3 regions of the Hymenobacter radiodurans genome follow, and region 3 is predicted to be linked to each of the others. Evidence: riboswitches for the same ligand, from Rfam matches in the RefSeq annotation. Region 3 holds a riboswitch; each other region holds the start of a gene.
What was found. A riboswitch is a leader RNA that binds a small molecule or an ion and turns the genes downstream of it on or off. The one in region 3 is predicted to bind S-adenosylmethionine.
Positions count from the first base shown of each region.

Region 1 (6,100 bases), 1.5 Mb from region 3:
TCGTCAATGTCGTAGCGGTCCTCGTTCTGCTTGATCATCTGCGTGAAGTTCTCATACGTCTGACGCGCGTTGGCAGCAGTGAGCTGAGCAGCCGGACTGGTAGGCTTGTAGTATTTGCCCATTTTCATGGTGCCGGCGCCACTGGCCACACCTGTCGTTGCATCGGTGCCGCCAGTAGTAGTGCCGGCCGTATTGGCTTTGTTGCGCCACGCCTGGTCGCGCTGATCGTAGGCGGTAGTGTAGCGGGTCCGGAGCTGCTCAATTTCCTGACGCCGGGTCTCGTCGTACTGGTCGGCGTATTGATCTACGGCTGCAACTTTAGCATCGTAGTCGGCTTTCATCTGCGTGGTTTCACGCTCATAATCGGCTTCCGCCTGATTGCTGGCTGCCTGAGCTTTCGCTTCCGATTCGGAGACAAAGTTCTTGAAGTCGTTATAGGCTTGGTCGCTTTCCTGCGAAACCTCCGCACGGTCCTGACGCGAACAGCTTGCTTGCGTGAAGGTGATACCACCGGCCATCAGCAAGAGGGCCAGGGTATGCATGGTTATTCGTTTCTTAAACATGGCAGTAGGGAGTTAGTGCTGAGTGGAATGATCAGTGTGGAAGTCTGACCTTGCTTGGCTAAACGCAAGCATCAGGGTAGGGGTTGCGTGCCGCCATGGGCTGCTGGTTTGGGCGTTGCCGCTATATTTGATGCCTAGCACCCACTCTTCATTCGCCTCCCCATTGCCCACTGACCTTGTACCGTCCGCCCCTATTCGCATGTTGGATCTGGCGGCTCAGCACGCCCTCCTTCAGCCCACCCTCGACGAGGCGCTGAGTACAGTGCTTCGGGAAGCAGAGTTCATCAATGGTCCGGCCGTGGCTGCGTTTGCCGAAGAATTAAGCGCTACCCTTGGTGGCCCCCACGTAATACCTTGCGCCAATGGTACCGACGCGCTCCAACTGGCGCTGATGAGTCTGAATTTGCCCCCCGGGGCTGAAATTATTCTGCCCGCTTTTACCTACGTAGCTACCGCTGAAGCTGCTGCTGTGCTAGGCTTGCGTCCGGTTTTTGTCGATGTAATGCCTACTACTTTCTGCCTCGATCCAGCAGCGGTGGAGGCCGCCGTTACACCGCGCACGGGGGCAATACTGGCAGTGCATCTGTTTGGGCAATGCGCTGATTTAGAGGCGTTGAAACAGATTGCAACCAGACATGCCATTCCGCTGATTGAAGATAATGCCCAAGCTATTGGCGCTACCCATCTGTTTGCCGATGGCCAGCAAGCTTACGCTGGTACGGTAGGCGAGGTGGGAACGACATCCTTCTTTCCAGCGAAAAACCTCGGTGCCTTTGGCGATGGTGGTGCTCTTTTTACCCGAGATGCTGACCGCGCGACTTACTTGCGTCAGCTTGCCAACCACGGCCAAACCCGCAAGTACCATCACCAGCACATCGGCCTTAACTCTCGCCTCGACACCGTGCAAGCTGCGTTGCTGCGCGTGAAGCTGCCACACCTGCCCACCTGGACCGCTACCCGCCAGCGCATCGCCGATTATTACGATGCCGCGCTGGGGGACATTTCGGGTCTCCGTGTTCCACACCGCGACGCTAACAGCAGTCATGTGTTTCATCAGTACACCTTAACTCTGGAAAAAGCCCCCAGCGCGACCAACTTCAGGAATACCTGGCGCAGCGTGGCGTGCCGAGCATGGTGTATTATCCGGTGCCTGTGCACTTGCAGCCTGCCTATGCCTACCTTGGCTACTCTGCTGGGCAATTCCCGGTAGCTGAGCAGCTGTGCCGTACGGTGCTGTCGCTACCCATTCATCCGATGCTCACTGAGGCGCAACAAGACTATATCATTACGACTATCCGGGCGTTTTTTGCTTTAACCCGCTCTGCTGCATGAGTATACCGTTACACTCCGGAGCCGAGCAGCCCGAGGTAAGCTTTGCTATTTGTGGTGTGGGCCACATTGGTCGTCGCCACGCGGCGCTGGTGCAGCGTCAGCCGGGTGCCAAGCTTGTAGCCTTAATCGATATCAGGGCTGAGCTAGAATTGGAGCTGTCCGCCGAATTTGTGGGGATTCCTTTCTTCACGTCTCTTGAAGAATATCTCGCCCATGGTCCCGCCGCTGATGTCCTTACGGTAGCCACGCCCAATCATCTGCACGCGCCCCAGGCAATTGCCGGCTTACGCCACGGGCTACATGTGTTGGTAGAAAAGCCGCTAGCCCTGCGCACCGCCGATGCGGAACAAGTTGTGGCTACGGCCTCGCAGGCGGGCCGGTTGGTATTTGGAGTAATGCAGAATCGCTACTCACCGCCGGCCGTTTGGCTGAAGCAAGTAATTGAGGAAAACCGACTGGGGAGCATTTTTATGGTCCAGATAAACTGTTTCTGGAACCGCGATGCCCGCTACTACCGCCCCGGCAGCTGGCACGGCACCCACGCTCAGGACGGCGGTACGCTCTTCACTCAGTTCAGCCACTTCATCGATCTGCTCTACTGGGTTTTCGGCGACGTAACTAATGTGCAAGCCCGTTTCCATGACTTCAACCACCAGCACCTTACCGAGTTTGAGGATAGCGGCCTCGTGACTTTTGACCTCGTACGCGGCGGTACTGGCACTCTGCATTACAGCACCGCCGTCTGGGACCGCAACCTCGAAAGCAGCCTCACCGTCATCGGCGAGCACGGCAGTCTGCGCATCGGTGGGCAATACATGGATAAAGTGGAGCACTGCCACATCCGCGACTACGAATGCCCGCCGCTTCTGCCGACCAATCCCGCCAATCACTACGGTTTCTACCAAGGCAGCGCCGCCAATCATGTGCAGGCGATAGAAGAGGTGGTTGAGGCAGTTAAAAGCGGCGATTTATGTGAAACGAATGCTCGGGAAGGAGTGAAAGTGGTGGAGATTATTGAGCGGATTTATGGCTTAAAGTAACGTGGAGAAGCGTAGGTAAAAACTACTTATCAGTTTTACGTAACTACTTACATGAACTGCCCCGACGAACAAGCCCTCACTGAACTCCGCGCCTGGCAACAGCGCATGCAGAAGTCACCGACGCTGCTGAACCGCTTCACGCGCCGGGTACAGATTCGGTTGAATGCGTTTCTGCCCGAGCGGGTGCATGAGGCCATTACCACGGCTATTCGGCAGATGGTGCGCGGGGTGTTGTTTGGGTCGATGCACACTACGCGCCAGCCGCTGCTGGAGGCGCCGTGGGCGGAACGGGAAACGGCGGTGCGCACCCGCATCCGTTACTACCGCAACACCGCGTCGGCCGAAGGCGCCGTGACGGGGGCGGGGGGCTTTTTGCTGGGCCTGGCCGATTTTCCGCTGCTGCTGGGCCTCAAGCTTAAGCTGCTCTTCGACGTAGCCGCCCTCTACGGCCACGACGTGCGCGATTATACTGAGCGGCTCTATCTACTGTACATTTTTCAGCTGGCCTTTTCCAGTCAGCACACCCGCAATGAGGTGTATCGTCGCATTGCCGACTGGGACAGCTACCGCCACACGCTGCCCACCGATGTAAATGAGTTTGATTGGCGCACCTTTCAGCAAGAGTACCGCGACTACATCGACTTGGCGAAGCTGGCCCAGCTGGTGCCCGTAATTGGAGCAGCGGTGGGAGCGGTGGCCAACTACCGCCTCATCGAGCAACTCGGCGAAACGGCCATGAACTGTTACCGCATGCGCCATCTTGAGCCGAAGGGTACTATGTTGCCCCCCAGCGCCGGCTAAGCCACACGGTAAAAGAGAAAGAATAGCCGCATTTGCAAGTACGCATGCCGGTAGTCTACCTTTGCGACCCCAATTCTTTCTGATCAAAGGATTGTTTTTATACCGAGGCGTGGAGAGAAAGGCTCAATGAAACGCCGGCAACCCCCAGCACAACTGGAACGGTGCCAACCGAGGTCAGCGCAAGTATCGACTGGCTATATAAAAACAAATTGCCGTGAACATTCAGCTGCAACCTGCTCTATTTTCCTTCGCCACCCTGCCGCTCCACACGCTGAGTTGGGCTGCTTGTTTGGGTATGGGTTGTTGCTGTTGTTGAGCGTTCGAACATTCTCTCATCTTCCTGGCTTTGCCAATCTGCAGCTGTAAGTAGCCGCTGGGGGCATTTCTGCTCTGATTCAGCCTTTGCATTGGCTGTAGATCAGGTAGTTGCCCATTTTGCCGAAGCCGTAGCAACGGCGTCAGCTTTGTGATCTGTCTGCTTTACAGGCGGATATTCTTTCTCTTATCTCCATTCTTTTTATCCACCACGAGGCGCGGCTTCGTGCTACATTTTATGCTCAAAAAGTCACTGGAATTGCTGCGACAAGAGGCGGCCGAAACCGGCACTCACACCCTCAAGCGCAGTCTGAGTGCCTTCAACCTTGTCGCCATTGGGGTAGGGGTTATCATTGGGGCGGGACTCTTTTCCCTTACTGGTATAGCGGCCGCCAATCATACCGGACCAGCCGTTACGCTTTCATTTTTGGTAGCAGCCGTTGGCTGTGCCTTTTCGGCCCTGTGCTACGCGGAGTTTGCGTCTATGGTACCCGTCGCTGGCTCCGCCTATACCTATTCCTACGCTACGCTAGGTGAGCTGTTTGCCTGGATTATTGGCTGGGATTTGGTGCTCGAATATTCCGTGGGCGCCGCGGCCGTAGCCATCAGCTGGTCGCAGTACCTGACGCGGTTTTTGGCCAAATACGACCTGCATATTCCCGCTCAGCTGGTTATGTCGCCCTTCGAGACGTCTACTTTGGCCGATGGCTCGGTGGTGCACGGGTTCGTCAATCTGCCCGCTATTCTGATCGTGCTGGCCATCACAGCCATCGTGATTCGGGGTACGCAGGGCTCGGCCTGGGTTAACGCAACCATTGTGGCCCTGAAGGTATCGGTAGTGCTGGTGTTTATTGCGTTGGGTTGGCAATACATCGATCCGGCTAATTATCAGCCCTATATCCCGGCCAATACGGGCACGTTTGGTGAGTTTGGCTTGAGCGGCATTCTGCGCGGAGCCGGTGTTATCTTCTTCGTCTTCATCGGCTTTGATATTGTGGCCACGATGGCGCAGGAAGCAAAAAAACCCCAGCGTGATATGCCTATCGGCATCATCGGCTCGCTGGTCGTGTGTACTATTCTGTTCGTGTTGTTTGGGCACGTAATGACGGGCCTGGCCAACTACACAGAGTTCAAAAATAGCGCCGCGCCGGTAGCCATCGCCATCGAGAAAACGCCGTATGCCTGGCTGAGTCAAGCCATTATTATCGCCATCCTGATTGGCTACACCTCCGTCATTCTGGTGGATTTGCTGGGGCAGTCGCGGGTGTTTTTCTCCATGTCGCGCGACGGACTGTTGCCCAAGATCTTCTCCGAAATTCACCCTCGCTTCCAGACGCCTTACAAATCAAACATCTTGTTGGCCGCCCTAATCAGCGCTTTCGCAGGCTTGGTGCCCATTCAGGTAGTAGGCGAAATGACCAGTATTGGTACGCTGCTGGCCTTCGTGATGGTGTGCCTCGGCGTACTCATTATGCGCAAGCAGCAGCCCGATGCGCCCCGCGCTTTTCGCACGCCGTGGGTGCCGCTGGTGCCCATTATGGGCATCCTGACCTGCTTACTGATGATGTTTTCGCTCCCCTGGGATACCTGGTTGCGCCTCATTGTGTGGCTGGCAGCCGGACTAGTGATTTATTACCTCTATGGTAAAAAGCACAGCAAACTGCGACTAGCACAGGAACAAGCCCAAGTGAAGGCTTAACGAATTACACTCCCCAAAAAAACCCCCTGCATCATCATAGCGGGGGCTTTTTTATGCCTGATAAACGGATGCCTTCCGACAGCAATACCGAATTTTTAAAACCTGATTCGAGCGAAGTAACACAGCAATGAAGCAGTTTTAGGTAGCTTTAAGCATCTATCTTTTCTATAGCTATCCGATGATCGAAACGTTACCCGAATCTGAAATCCAAGCTTCTATAAATCAACCTGCTGCGTACCCAACCGTGAAGGAAAGTTGGGGCGCGCTCGGCTGGTTTATGCTACTGGCACTCGTCCTAGGATTTCTGTCCATTCCCTTCCTTCGCTTTACAACCCACGCGCAATCCATCA
Region 1 is NZ_CP037922.1:2,931,526-2,937,625, reverse strand. Features, by position in the region: gene EPD59_RS13655 (hypothetical protein) at 1-563, opposite strand, end outside; partial or broken gene EPD59_RS13650 (DegT/DnrJ/EryC1/StrS family aminotransferase) at 694-1,895, shown strand; gene EPD59_RS13645 (Gfo/Idh/MocA family protein) at 1,892-2,935, shown strand; gene EPD59_RS13640 (EcsC family protein) at 2,987-3,736, shown strand; SAM riboswitch class I at 3,831-3,941, shown strand; gene EPD59_RS13635 (amino acid permease) at 4,290-5,750, shown strand; gene EPD59_RS13630 (CPBP family intramembrane glutamic endopeptidase) at 5,929-6,100, shown strand, end outside.
Region 1: linked by a shared signal. The riboswitch ahead of EPD59_RS13635 (amino acid permease) and the one ahead of EPD59_RS22955 (ATP-grasp domain-containing protein) in region 3 are both predicted to bind S-adenosylmethionine.

Region 2 (6,100 bases), 830 kb from region 3:
TTTCGTTAGGGTCGGTTGTTGATATAGGTTGCAAGAAGGTCCCCTGGCTTCCACCTATTCCGACATAGACGAGTTCCCATCGTTCGAGGCAATACTTAACTCGTATTTGGTAGGGGTCACTCTCATTATTGCCTACTTTTACCCCACCACCCGTCTTTTGCCCATGCCGCTCACCCAGGACAGTCAGGAAAAGCAACTTCTTGATAAGCTAAAGCCTTCTCGCATCGTTCTGCCGGTCCTTATTGGCTTGAGCGTCGTGGGCTTCATGTTCTGGCGCAGTTACCAGCCTGGCGATTTGGCGCCCTTAGCGAATGCCAAGCTACACTGGCTATTGGTGATGGTGGCCGTGCTGGTGGCCCGCGACTGGGGCTACATTTACCGCATTCGGCATATCTCGGAGAAGGTACTAAGTTGGCGCCAGAGCCTAGATGTGATTATGATCTGGGAATTTGCCTCTTGCGTGCTCCCCTCTGCCGTAGGAGGCACTTCCGTAGCGCCGTTTCTGCTGAACAAAGAAGGTATTTCGCTGGGCAAATCGCTTGCGTACGTAATGGTTACGGCGCTGCTCGACAACGTGTATTATGTTGTAACGGTGCCGCTAGTAGTGTGGCTAGCAGGCGATGCTTTGTACCCACACGAGGCGCTTCAAGGAGGATTTGTAACTACGCTGCAAATAGCCTTTGTACTTAGCTATCTGCTGGTTACGCTGTACTCGGCGGTCATGCTGTATGCACTTTTCATTAATCCGCAGTCAGTGAAACGGTTATTGGTACGTTTATTCTCCCTGAAAGGCTTGCGGCGCTGGCGGGCCAAAGCGTATCAACATGGCAACGAGATGGTATGGGCCTCAGCGCAGCTCCGCGGCAACGCCATCCGGTACTGGGTAGAAGCAGCCCTTTCCACTGCCTTCGTCTGGACGGCTCGCTACTTGGTAATCGGCTGTATTATTGCCGCCTTTGTTGACTTAAGCTGGGGAGAATTTGGGCTGATTTTCAGCCGCAACCTCATCTATAAGGTGGTGCTGCTGGTAGCCATTACACCGGGCGGAGCAGGTATTGCGGAAGGTGCTTTCCCTACTTTTTTCGGCAAGTTTATCGGTACACCTACGATGACCAATTTTGTGGTCCTGCTGTATCGTATTGTTACCTATTATCTCTATCTGGTGCTGGGGGCCATTTTCCTGCCCCGCTGGATAGCGCGGGTTTTCGGCCGAAACCGGGTGAAGGAAATCATGAACTCATAGAACACAAAAAAGCCCCCAGTGCATTGCTGGGGGCTTTTTTGTAATAAAGCGAATTCAATTATTCAGACTCAAGCATCATTTGCTCGCCGTTTACGCCGCGCAACGTGATTTTGTCATCCGTCAAGTTCACCACGTCGAAAGTCATGGATGTGGTGCCACCGTCGGGGGTAAGAGTGATTTTTTTGCCGGGCTGGTCGAAGGTGTACTTGCCTTGCAACGATTGCTGGGGCGACGTCATGTTAAAGTTACCGTTGGCGTAGAAACGTAGTTCGGTATCCTTATCAGCATCAGTTTGGGCCACCTTGTCGCCGCTGGCAGTGGTTTCTTTGTCCGTTTTCCAGACTTTGCTTTCCGTGCCATACAGCATGTTGGTTTCGCCAACTTTGTCTTTCTGGCTACAAGCAGCCGTGAACAGCGTCAACAGCATAATGAGGCTGGCCAAGTAGCGGAAAGGAAGTGCAATGGTTTTCATAGGGAGTGACCTTAGGGTTAACTAAAAATGGAAAGGAGCGGCTTTATCTGGTACAATATTCCAGCAAAGCAATGTTGCGCTTCTTACGCGCCGCGCCGGAAAGAGTTAGCAACAGTGGAGCTTTTTTGACGGCTGCAACTTATTTGCACTAGGGGCGTAAGACGACGTGACAGCATAGCTATCAAGCACATGCGCCTTCCTTTCTCCTTAATCAACCACGACTATGGGAATGTTCGATTTCTTAACCAATAAAGGCGACGAAAAGCCTGCTCAGCCGGCTGCCAATCCCAACCAGAAGGCTAATACAGACTTCTTTGGCAACGCCAACCAGCCCGCTGCTCCTACTGCTGCCCAAGGCACGCAATACACTGTAGTTAGCGGCGATTCACTTTCTAAAATTGCGAAGAAGCACTACGGTGATGCCGCCAAGTGGCATCAGATTTATGACGCCAACAAGTCAACCATCGGTTCAAACCCCGATCATATCGAAGTAGGTCAGGTATTGACCTTACCCCAAGCGTAAGCACACCCTGAGCTAAAGCTAACAAATAAAAAAGCCCCCAGCAAGTTGCTGGGGGCTTTTTTATTTGTTAGCCAGCGAGTTAGCACGGAGTAAAAAATATTGCTGTGCATTTGGCGTTCTCATTTCGAACTGTACATTTGCAGTTACCAGTCCGGTACTTCTCGTTATCGACGAGACAGTTTTTCAGATTTTATACAGAAGCGGCGAGAGAACAGGCTCCCTGACCCGCTGGCAACCTTCATTGTTTTGAAAGGTGCCAATTCCTGCCCGTTCGGCTATGTTGCCCGCGGGAGATATAAGCTGAGTGCCATGAAAAACACTGCTTTTTCCATTTTGCTTCACCCGTCTGCCCCGGTCGCATCGTTGCGCATTGGTTGGTTGGCGGGTTTCCGCGTTTTGGCCCCTGCCATTAGCAGTTGTGAGGCTACGCGAATGTGCTGTTGTTGCGCGTGCTGCTGCTAATCCAGTTTCCGGTTTAGCCCCCTCCCCTTTCCATCATTCCTAAAGGCCGTGTTGCGCCGTGGGCATTCTACCCCACCACGTTAGGTCTTAGTCTGGCTTCGTCTGCTTCGGCTGTGGATCACGTTCAGCGCTCCACCTTCCTGCGGTTCCATATGCCTGATTATCTGCGCTCTGTCATCTCTTTCTACTTCACTCTAACTCTAATCAGCACTAAGATGTCCACACAAAACCTGCACTTCGAAACCCTGCAATTGCACGCTGGTCAGCAACCCGATCCTACTACTGGTTCGCGCGCCGTTCCTATCCATCAGACTACTTCTTACGTGTTTAAGAACGCGGAGCATGGTGCCAATTTGTTTGCCCTCAAGGAGTTCGGCAACATTTATACGCGCCTCATGAACCCTACCACCGATGTATTTGAGCAACGCGTAGCGGCGCTGGAAGGTGGTGTGGCCGCATTGGCAACCAGCTCGGGGCAAGCAGCCCAATTTCTGGCCCTGAACAACATTTTGCAGGCCGGCGACAACTTTGTAAGTACCCAGCACCTCTACGGTGGCACTTACAACCAATTTAAGGTCGCTTTCAAGCGCTTAGGTATCGAAGCCCGCTTTGCCGATGGCGACACGCCTGAAAGCTTCGAGGCCCTGATCGACGACAAGACTAAGGCGCTGTATCTCGAAACGATTGGCAACCCCAGCTTCAGTATTCCCGATTTTGAGCGTATTGCGGCCATTGCTGACAAACACGATCTGCCGCTTATTGTCGATAACACGTTTGGCGCGGGCGGCTACCTGTTTCGCCCCCTAGAGCACGGCGCGCACATCGTAGTAGAATCGGCCACGAAATGGATTGGCGGCCACGGCACCAGCATAGGCGGCGTGATTGTCGACGGCGGTAAGTATGACTTCGGCAATGGCAAGTTTCCGCAGTTTACGGAGCCCTCGGAAGGCTATCACGGCCTGGTTTTCAATGATGTGTTCGGCAAAGGCGGCCCATTTGGCAACATCGCCTTTATCATTCGGGCGCGGGTAGAAGGCCTGCGCGATTTTGGTCCGGCCATCAGTCCTTTCAACTCTTTCCTGCTGCTGCAAGGTCTTGAAACTCTGTCGTTGCGCGTAGATCGGACGGTGGAAAATGCGCAAAAGCTGGCCGAATGGCTAGAGCAGCATCAGCAGGTAGAAGCCGTAAACTATCCGGGTTTGAAAAGCAGCCGCTATAACGCTCTAGCCCAGAAATATCTGAAGCGCGGCGCGGGTGGCGTTCTGACTTTCAGCATTAAAGGCACCAAGGATACGGCCACGCACTTCATCGACAACCTAAAGCTGGTGAGCCATTTGGCTAATGTGGGCGATGCGAAAACGTTGATTATTCAGCCCGCCGCCACTACGCACCAGCAGCTTTCTGATCAGGAGCAAATAGCAGCCGGCGTGACGCCCACCTTGCTGCGCATTTCGCTTGGACTGGAGCATATAGAAGACATCAAAGCTGACTTGCAAAATGCCTTCGACGCGGTAGCGGAAAAAGCCCCCCAGCGTCAGCAAACCGAAGGTGATACAATCCCGGAGCCAGCCATCGAGCATCCCGTAGTACTGGAAGTCTAGCTGTTGCAAGCAGAAGATATTGAGCAAGGCCGTTGCAGCGGCTAGTGCTCCGTTTACAAGTCCTACGGTTTGGCGGGGTGACAAGGCAGAAATGGAAGAAAGATACCGCCTTGCCCATCCTTCAATAGCTCCCGAATCAGCTTACTTATTGGGCAGCCTCACTCGGTTTGGGAGCTATTGAAAATCCGCTTTACTATTTGTCACGAGTCTAACTGCTGTAGTGGCAGCCTCAATGATTCCCTCCAGGCTCTGAATTCGCTAGCCTCGCATGACTGATTATCAGACCTTTATTCTTCCAGCGCCGCTTCAGCTCGAAAGTGGTGCGACTTTGCTTCGGGTGCAGATAGCCTACCAGACCTACGGTACGCTCAATGCCGCCCGCGACAATGTGGTATGGGCGTGTCATGCGCTTACGGCCAACGCCGATGTGCTTAGCTGGTGGCCGGGTTTATTTGGTCATAATTGCCACTTCGATCCGGCAAATCACTTCATTGTATGCGCTAACATCGTGGGCTCTTGTTACGGATCCACCGGCCCGCTTACGCCAACCGAGTCGGGGGAACCACCATACCATACTTTTCCACTGCTTACAGTGCGTGATATGGTAGCGGGGCACGAAGCGTTGCGCCAGCATCTGGGCATAGGTCAGATTCACACGCTGATTGGCGGTTCATTGGGTGGGCAGCAGGCCTTGGAGTGGGCTATTCAGCAACCCACCGTGTTTGAGCATTTGGTTGTGCTGGCTACCAATGCGCAGCACTCGCCCTGGGGTATTGCTTTCAATGAGGCGCAGCGCCTGGCCATCTTCGCCGACCCTACCTATCACTCGGCTACACCGACTGGGGGGCAGTTTGGCTTAAAAGCGGCTCGTGCTGTGGCCCTTCTTAGCTACCGCAGCTACGAGGCCTACGGTAATACGCAGCACGAGCCCGAAGAAGATAAAATTACTGATTTTCGGGCCAGTTCCTATCAACAGTATCAAGGCGACAAGCTGGTGGCGCGCTTCAATGCCTATACCTACGTGGCGCTGTCCAGAGCCATGGACTCGCACAATGTGGGCCGCAGTCGCGGAGGGGTGGCTGCCGCGCTGGGCCGAATACGGGCTCGTACGCTGGTCATCGGCATTACATCGGATGTGTTATTTCCGCTCACGGAGCAGCAGCTTCTAGCCCGCTACATACCTGGTGCTGTTTATGCCGAAATGGATTCTGGTTACGGCCACGATGGCTTTCTGATCGAAACCGCCCAAATCACTCACTTACTCGAACGCTTCTACGTGCAGACGGTTGTGCAGTAATGCGCCTGGGGCATTTACTAGCTACTGGGGGCAAAAACACCAACACACGGCGACTGAGCCAGCAGCTAACCACCCGCTTTCCGGTTCTACTTTTGTCCCAGCCAGCTTTCGGGGTTCAGGTTGGAGCTGTTGCGCCACACCTGAAACTGTAGTTCTGATGTGCCCTCCGAATTGGTGTACACGGTACCAATTGACTGCTTGGCCTGCACTTGGTCACCCTCACTTACCGTTACGCTGCGTAGCTTGGCATACACCGTGAAGTATTCGCCGTGCTGCACCATTACGATGTTATTCATCCCTGCTATACTAGTAACAGTAAGCACTTTACCGGCCGAAACAGCGCGCACTGCTTCTCCGGCGCTCGTCTGAATATCGACGCCACGGTTCTCCACAATTACGTTTTTGAGCACTGGATGCGCGTGGCGCCCGAAGTGTTGAGAGATAAATCCGCGTGCTACAGGCCACAGCATGCGCCCCCTGTTCTCGGCAAATGAAGAGGAAA
Region 2 is NZ_CP037922.1:565,337-571,436, reverse strand. Features, by position in the region: gene EPD59_RS03530 (lysylphosphatidylglycerol synthase transmembrane domain-containing protein) at 29-1,243, shown strand; gene EPD59_RS03525 (hypothetical protein) at 1,302-1,715, opposite strand; gene EPD59_RS03520 (LysM peptidoglycan-binding domain-containing protein) at 1,945-2,238, shown strand; SAM riboswitch class I at 2,426-2,540, shown strand; gene EPD59_RS03515 (O-acetylhomoserine aminocarboxypropyltransferase/cysteine synthase family protein) at 2,916-4,301, shown strand; gene EPD59_RS03510 (homoserine O-acetyltransferase family protein) at 4,570-5,598, shown strand; gene EPD59_RS03505 (murein hydrolase activator EnvC family protein) at 5,685-6,100, opposite strand, start outside.
Region 2: linked by a shared signal. The riboswitch ahead of EPD59_RS03515 (O-acetylhomoserine aminocarboxypropyltransferase/cysteine synthase family protein) and the one ahead of EPD59_RS22955 (ATP-grasp domain-containing protein) in region 3 are both predicted to bind S-adenosylmethionine.

Region 3 (6,100 bases):
GTGCGCCTGAAAGGGCAATCCGGGGCCACGGCAACGTTTCTGGGGGGCAAATTGATGACTGAACTGGCCCCCACGCTCACCAGTGGCCAGCTGGGCATCTATCAGGGCACATACGTAGTGCAGCCCGGCGACACGCTTCTGGATCGGCCCATTGCCTTTGAGTTGCTCACCCCAGACAGTGTACGCACGGTGGCTTTTAGCCCACAGAAGGTTCGTTTTCTGGATCAAAATGCCCCCCAGCTAGCGGTTACGAAGGGCCCGTTGGCTTTCCTAAATTATGGCTTGGGCGAAGACCGCTTAGGCGGGGCCAAAATGGGCTACCTCGATTCCTTAGTGGTACTGCACATCAACGGAAAAGTAGGCAGCCAATACCGGGTGCGGCTGGCCGAAAACCAAACCGCCTGGATACCCGAGAACAATGTGCGGTTTTTGCCCCCCGGGGGCTTTGTACCTGCCTCCCTCACCGGATCCTGGAGCGTGCAAGGCGACTCGCTCTACGACTATGTGCGCGTGCCGCTCACCGAGCGCCTGCCCTACCGCTCCCAGCTCCTCACCGAGCCCAACCGGCTGGTCATCGACGTATTTGGCGCTACCTCTAACACCAACTGGATAACGCAGCGAGCGGGTTTGCAGGCCCTGGGCGACGTGCACTATGAGCAGATACAGCCCGATGTATTTCGGCTGGTACTGCACTTGCGCCACCGGCAAAGCTGGGGTTACAGCATTGGCTACCAGAAGAATGTGCTGACCATTCGCGTAAAACGCCCCCCAGCCAAGATGAGTTTGCGGGGCTTGGTTGTAGCTGTCGATGCGGGCCACGGCGGCTCAAATGTAGGGGCCATCGGCGCGGGCGGTGCCCGCGAAAAAGACCTCACTTTAGCTATTGCCCAACGCCTGCAGCGTGCGCTGGAACGCAAAGGAGCCCGCGTGCTGATGACGCGCGATGCCGATGTAAGCGTAGACAACAGCGACCGAATTCTGCGTTTACGCCAAGCTAATCCAGATTTGCTGGTCAGTATTCACGTCAACTCCTCCGGCAATAAAACGGTACGCGGCACCAGCACCTACTATCGCTACGTGGCGTTCCGGCCTTTATCAGCTGCGCTGTACACTGAAATGCTGGCGACGGGCTTGCCCGGGTTTGGCAACGTAGGCAGCTTCAACTTCGGGCTGAATGGTCCTACCGAATACCCCAATGCGCTGGTAGAAACGGCTTTCGTCTCGAATCCTGACGATGAACGCCTGCTGGCCTCGCCTGCTTTTCAAGAGCAAATGGCCGAGCGGATGGTTCGCGGACTAGGAAGATTTCTAAGGGGCAGTCGGCAGCCGGGCCTACGCGGCTGGCTAGGTCGGAAACCCGCCGAGCAGTAAGCTACGGCTACTAGCTATAGCTATTTAGCAACATTTATAGCTTTCAGGTTGATAATCTGAAACAAAAGCTTCTACCTTCCTGATTCTCAATGCAAGAGGCGCCTTTGCTGCCTCAGCATATCCTAGCGCTCTCCCGTTCACCTATTTCCCACCACTCTTTTTCTACTGCATGGCAACCTCTACCTCATGGCTGGATCGCAGCCGTACCATTGCCGGGCCGGGTTTCAACCGCTGGCTGATTCCGCCGGCCGCATTGGCCATTCACCTTGCCATTGGTCAGGCTTACGCGTTCAGCGTATTCAAAAAGCCTATGGGAGCCCTCATCAGCGGTGATGTGAACGCGCCCGCTCCTACCGACTGGACGCCCGGTCAGTTGGCTGTTATCTTCTCCATTGCCATTGTGCTCTTGGGTTTGTCGGCGGCGGTATTTGGTAAATGGCTCGAACGGGTTGGACCGCGCAAAGCAATGCTGGCTTCGGCTCTATGCTTTGCGGGGGGCTTTTTTATCTCGGCACTGGGCGTATCCATGCACAACATCTGGCTTGTGTACTTCGGCTATGGCTTTGTGGGCGGTATTGGGCTAGGCATTGGGTACATTTCGCCGGTGAGCACGCTTATCAAGTGGTTCCCAGATAGGCCGGGCGTAGCGACGGGTATGGCTATTATGGGCTTTGGCGGAGGCGCCATGATTGGCTCGCCGCTGGCCGTCGCCTTGATGGCTTATTTCAAAGATTCGGCTCCTATGGGCGTAGCGCCTACCATGCTCACGATGGGTGCTATTTACCTGATATTCATGATGTTTGGGGTATTCACCATTCGGGTACCCGCCGAAGGCTGGAAACCGGAAGGCTACGTGCCCAACACCCAACAGTCAACCCTTATTACGACGGCCAACGTGGATGCCGATACGGCTATTAAAACCCCGCAGTTTTGGCTTCTATGGGTGGTATTGCTCACGAATGTGACAGCGGGTATTGGTGTGCTCGAAACAGCCTCACCGCTTATTCAGGAAACTTTTTCTGATACCTCTATGGGACAGGCCTGGGCGTAACGGCGGCCGCGGCTGCTGGCTTTGTGGGTCTGCTGAGCTTATTCAATTTGCTAGGGCGCTTTTTTTGGTCGTCGGCCTCGGATAAGATGGGCCGCAAGCCTACCTACATGATTTACTTTGGCTTGGGCATTGCGCTCTATGCATTAGTGCCCACGCTGGCGGCCAATCACTCACTGGCGTTGTTCGTCATCGTGTGCTGCGTGATTCTGAGCATGTATGGAGGCGGATTTGCTACCGTTCCGGCTTACCTGCGCGACTTGTTCGGCACGATGCAAGTAGGCGCTATTCATGGGCGCCTGCTCACGGCTTGGTCTACGGCTGGTATTCTGGGGCCTCTGATTGTGAACTACTTGCACCAAAGTCAGAAAGATAAAGGCCTGACCGGCGCGGAGGCATACCAGACGGTGTTTTATGTGATGGCCGGCGTACTGGTAGTTGGCCTGATTGCCAACATGCTCGTGACGGCCGTGAACGAGAAATACCACTACAAAGAAGCTACTCCCAAGAAAGTAGCTGCTTAGTGCGTGCTGGTTTAAGTACTCAATTGTAAACATCCTTCACATGGAAAATAGAATAAATCCCACCATTCCAGAGGCCGATAATGCACCATCCTCGGGTTTAAAAACAGCGCTGGCATGGCTGTATGTCGGTGTGCCGCTCGCCTGGGGGTGTCCCAAACGTTTATTAAAGCTTTGGACTTGTTCAAATAAGTCAGCAAGCCGCTTCAGTTGTGAAGCCTGCATATACTTTTTACCACGAGAAGCACCTAATGGGGTGCTTCTCGTGTTTTAGCTGAAATTTATATCCTATGTTCATCGAGCCAACCGACGGCACAGTTGTCCTGCTAGAATCGTTTGCCAACTCCATATCAGCGCACCTGGCCAAGAACCAGCTCGAAGCGGCTGGTATTGCCTGCTTCATAAGCAATGAGAATCGGCCGTACGGGCCTATTTCGGGCGGAGTACGGCTGCACGTGCGCCAGCAGGATTTGGAGGCCGCGCAGCAGGTTCTAGCCGACCACAGCGCTCTGATGACAGCCGTACCCGATGATGAGCCAGACGCGGCTCAACCGGCCTCCGATTCATCCGGCAGTTTGCTTACTCGGCTTCGGACGTGGCTGCTTTCGTAGCAGCGCAACACGTCGCGTTTCAATAGTGCGCACCCCAGATTTGGAATATTAGGAAGCGAGTTGGTACATTTGTACCACCAATTCTTTCCCATCAAAGGATTGTTTTTATACAGAGGCGCAGAGAGACAGGCTCCGTGAAGCGCCGGCAACCCCCGCTCCCCGTGGAACGGTGCCAAGTCCTGACCATATAAAAACAAGTTACCGTGGATCTTTTCAACACCTCCGCTTTCTCTCTACCCCTCGTTGCTACGCAACAGCTTTGTCGCGCACAGTCTGCGCTGGCCTGCTGTTGTATGGGCTCGGTAGGACAAGGTTGTTGTTGATTTTCCCTCTTCCCTTTCCTACCAGTAACCTAGCCTGACGCGTTTTCAGCGGCTGGTTGGTGTTTTCTGCTTTCGTGGCTCCACCTTGTGGCCGCCCTCCTCGAGCACCCAGACTGGCTAATGCAGTTCGTGCCAGCTAAGGCCCCGCGGCGCCCCAACTTATTCGGCTTGGTCCAAGCAGAAAAAAGCCCCCCAGCTTTTGCTCCCGTTGGCAACGCGCCTATTTCCAGTGCTTTCACTTTCTTACTATACCACCTAACATGTCTGATTTACAGAAGCCTATTGGCATTTATTATGAGCACCCCGAATGGTTTAAGCCGCTGTTTGCGGAGCTGGACCGCCGGGGTTTGCCCTACGAAAAGATTGACGCCGCTCATCATCTGTTTGACCCTTCTGAAAAGGAAAGCCGCTATAGCTTGGTGGTGAATCGGATGAGTTCTTCGGCCTACCTGCGCGGACACGGACAAGGCATTTTTCACACCGCTGGCTTTGCTACTCACTTGGAGCGGCTCGGCGTGCGTATCATCAACGGCTCGGCCGCTACGGCTATTGAGACGAATAAAGCCCGTCAACTCTCGCTGTTCGAGTCGTTGGGCCTGAACTACCCCAAGTCGTTTGTGATAAACCACGCCTCGCGGGCCGTGGACGCGGCCAAGCAGCTGCGCTTCCCGATTGTGGTGAAAGTGAACATCGGTGGCAGCGGCGCGGGCATCATTCGCTTCGACACGCCGGAAGGCCTGCAAGCGGCCGTGGACGCCAATCAAATTGACTTGGGTATCGACCAGACGGCGCTGGTGCAGGAGTACGTGACGCCGCGTGGGGGCATATTACCCGCGTGGAGACGCTGGATGGCAAGTTTTTGTACGCCATGAAGGTGTTCACTACTGGCGAGAGCTTCAATCTCTGCCCCGCCGAAATCTGCCAGATTCCGGACGAGCCTACGGCCGGCGACTTCTGCCTGACGGAAGCGCCCAAGAAAGGCATTCAGGTAGAAGCTACTACGCCGCCCGATGAGATAATTGAGGCCGTGGAGCGCATCGTAGCTGCCGCTAAAATTGACGTGGGGGCATTGAGTATCTGATTGATGACCGCACGGGCGAGGCACTGTTCTACGACATCAACGCCTTGTCCAACTTCGTGGCCGACGCCGTCAATGTGGTTGGTTTTGACCCCTACGCCCGCTTCGTGGATTACCTGGAGCAACAACTCGAATTAACCACCGCAAACGCTCTTACGATATGAAATTCGGGTATTGGCTTCCCATTTTTGGCGGTTGGCTCCGCAACGTTCCCGACGAGCAAATGCCTACGTCGTGGGACTACGTAAAACAGTTGGCGCAGCGCAGCGAGGACTGGGGCTACAGCCTCACCCTCATTGCGGAGCTGTATCTGAATGACATTAAAGGTCAGGAAGAGCCAGCCCTAGAGGCGTGGAGCACGGCCGCAGCCCTGGCGGCGGTGACCAAAGAGTTGGAAATTATGGTGGCGGTGCGACCTACTTTCCACAACCCCGCCTTGCTGGCCAAGCAGGCTGCCAACATCGATCTGATTGCACCGGGCCGCTTGTCGTTGAACGTGGTATCGTCGTGGTGGCGCGATGAGGCGACCAAGTACGGCTTGCACTTCGAGCAGCACGACGACCGCTACGCCCGCACCAAAGAGTGGCTGGACGTGGTAACCAACGTATGGGAGAAAGATCATTTCTCCTACGATGGCAAGTATTATCAGCTGACGGACAACGTATTGCAGCCCAAGCCCGCCAAGAAGCCCTTCCTGTACGCCGGTGGCGAATCGGAAGCGGCGAAGGACTTGATTTCGACGCAGTGCGACGGCTACGTGATGCACGGCGACTCACCGGAGCAGATCGGGCAGCGCATTGCCGACATGCGTAGGCGTCGAGAGCAGAAGAATTTACCCCCCATGAAGTTTGGCGTGGCCGGCTACAGCATCGTGCGCGATAATGAGCAGGACGTGAAGCGCGAGCTGGACCGCATTACCAACGTGCAAGCCTCCGCCGCAGGCTACGGCAACTACCAGCAGTGGTTGGCCGGCACACAACTGGAGCAGCAGGTGTCGCTGCATGATTACTCGGTATCGAACCGTGGCTTGCGCACCGGCCTCACCGGCACACCCGCCCAAATTCAGGACCGCATCGGTGCCTACGAAGCCGTGGGTGTAGATTTCTTTCTGTTGCAGTGCAGCCCGCAGCTAGAGGAAATGGAGCGAT
Region 3 is NZ_CP037922.1:4,459,743-4,465,842, forward strand. Features, by position in the region: gene EPD59_RS20220 (N-acetylmuramoyl-L-alanine amidase) at 1-1,371, shown strand, start outside; gene EPD59_RS22945 (MFS transporter) at 1,541-2,422, shown strand; gene EPD59_RS22950 (MFS transporter) at 2,446-2,943, shown strand; gene EPD59_RS24300 (MFS transporter small subunit) at 2,984-3,214, shown strand; gene EPD59_RS20230 (putative signal transducing protein) at 3,231-3,551, shown strand; SAM riboswitch class I at 3,654-3,745, shown strand; gene EPD59_RS22955 (ATP-grasp domain-containing protein) at 4,135-4,746, shown strand; gene EPD59_RS22960 (hypothetical protein) at 4,710-4,955, shown strand; gene EPD59_RS20240 (LLM class flavin-dependent oxidoreductase) at 5,113-6,100, shown strand, end outside.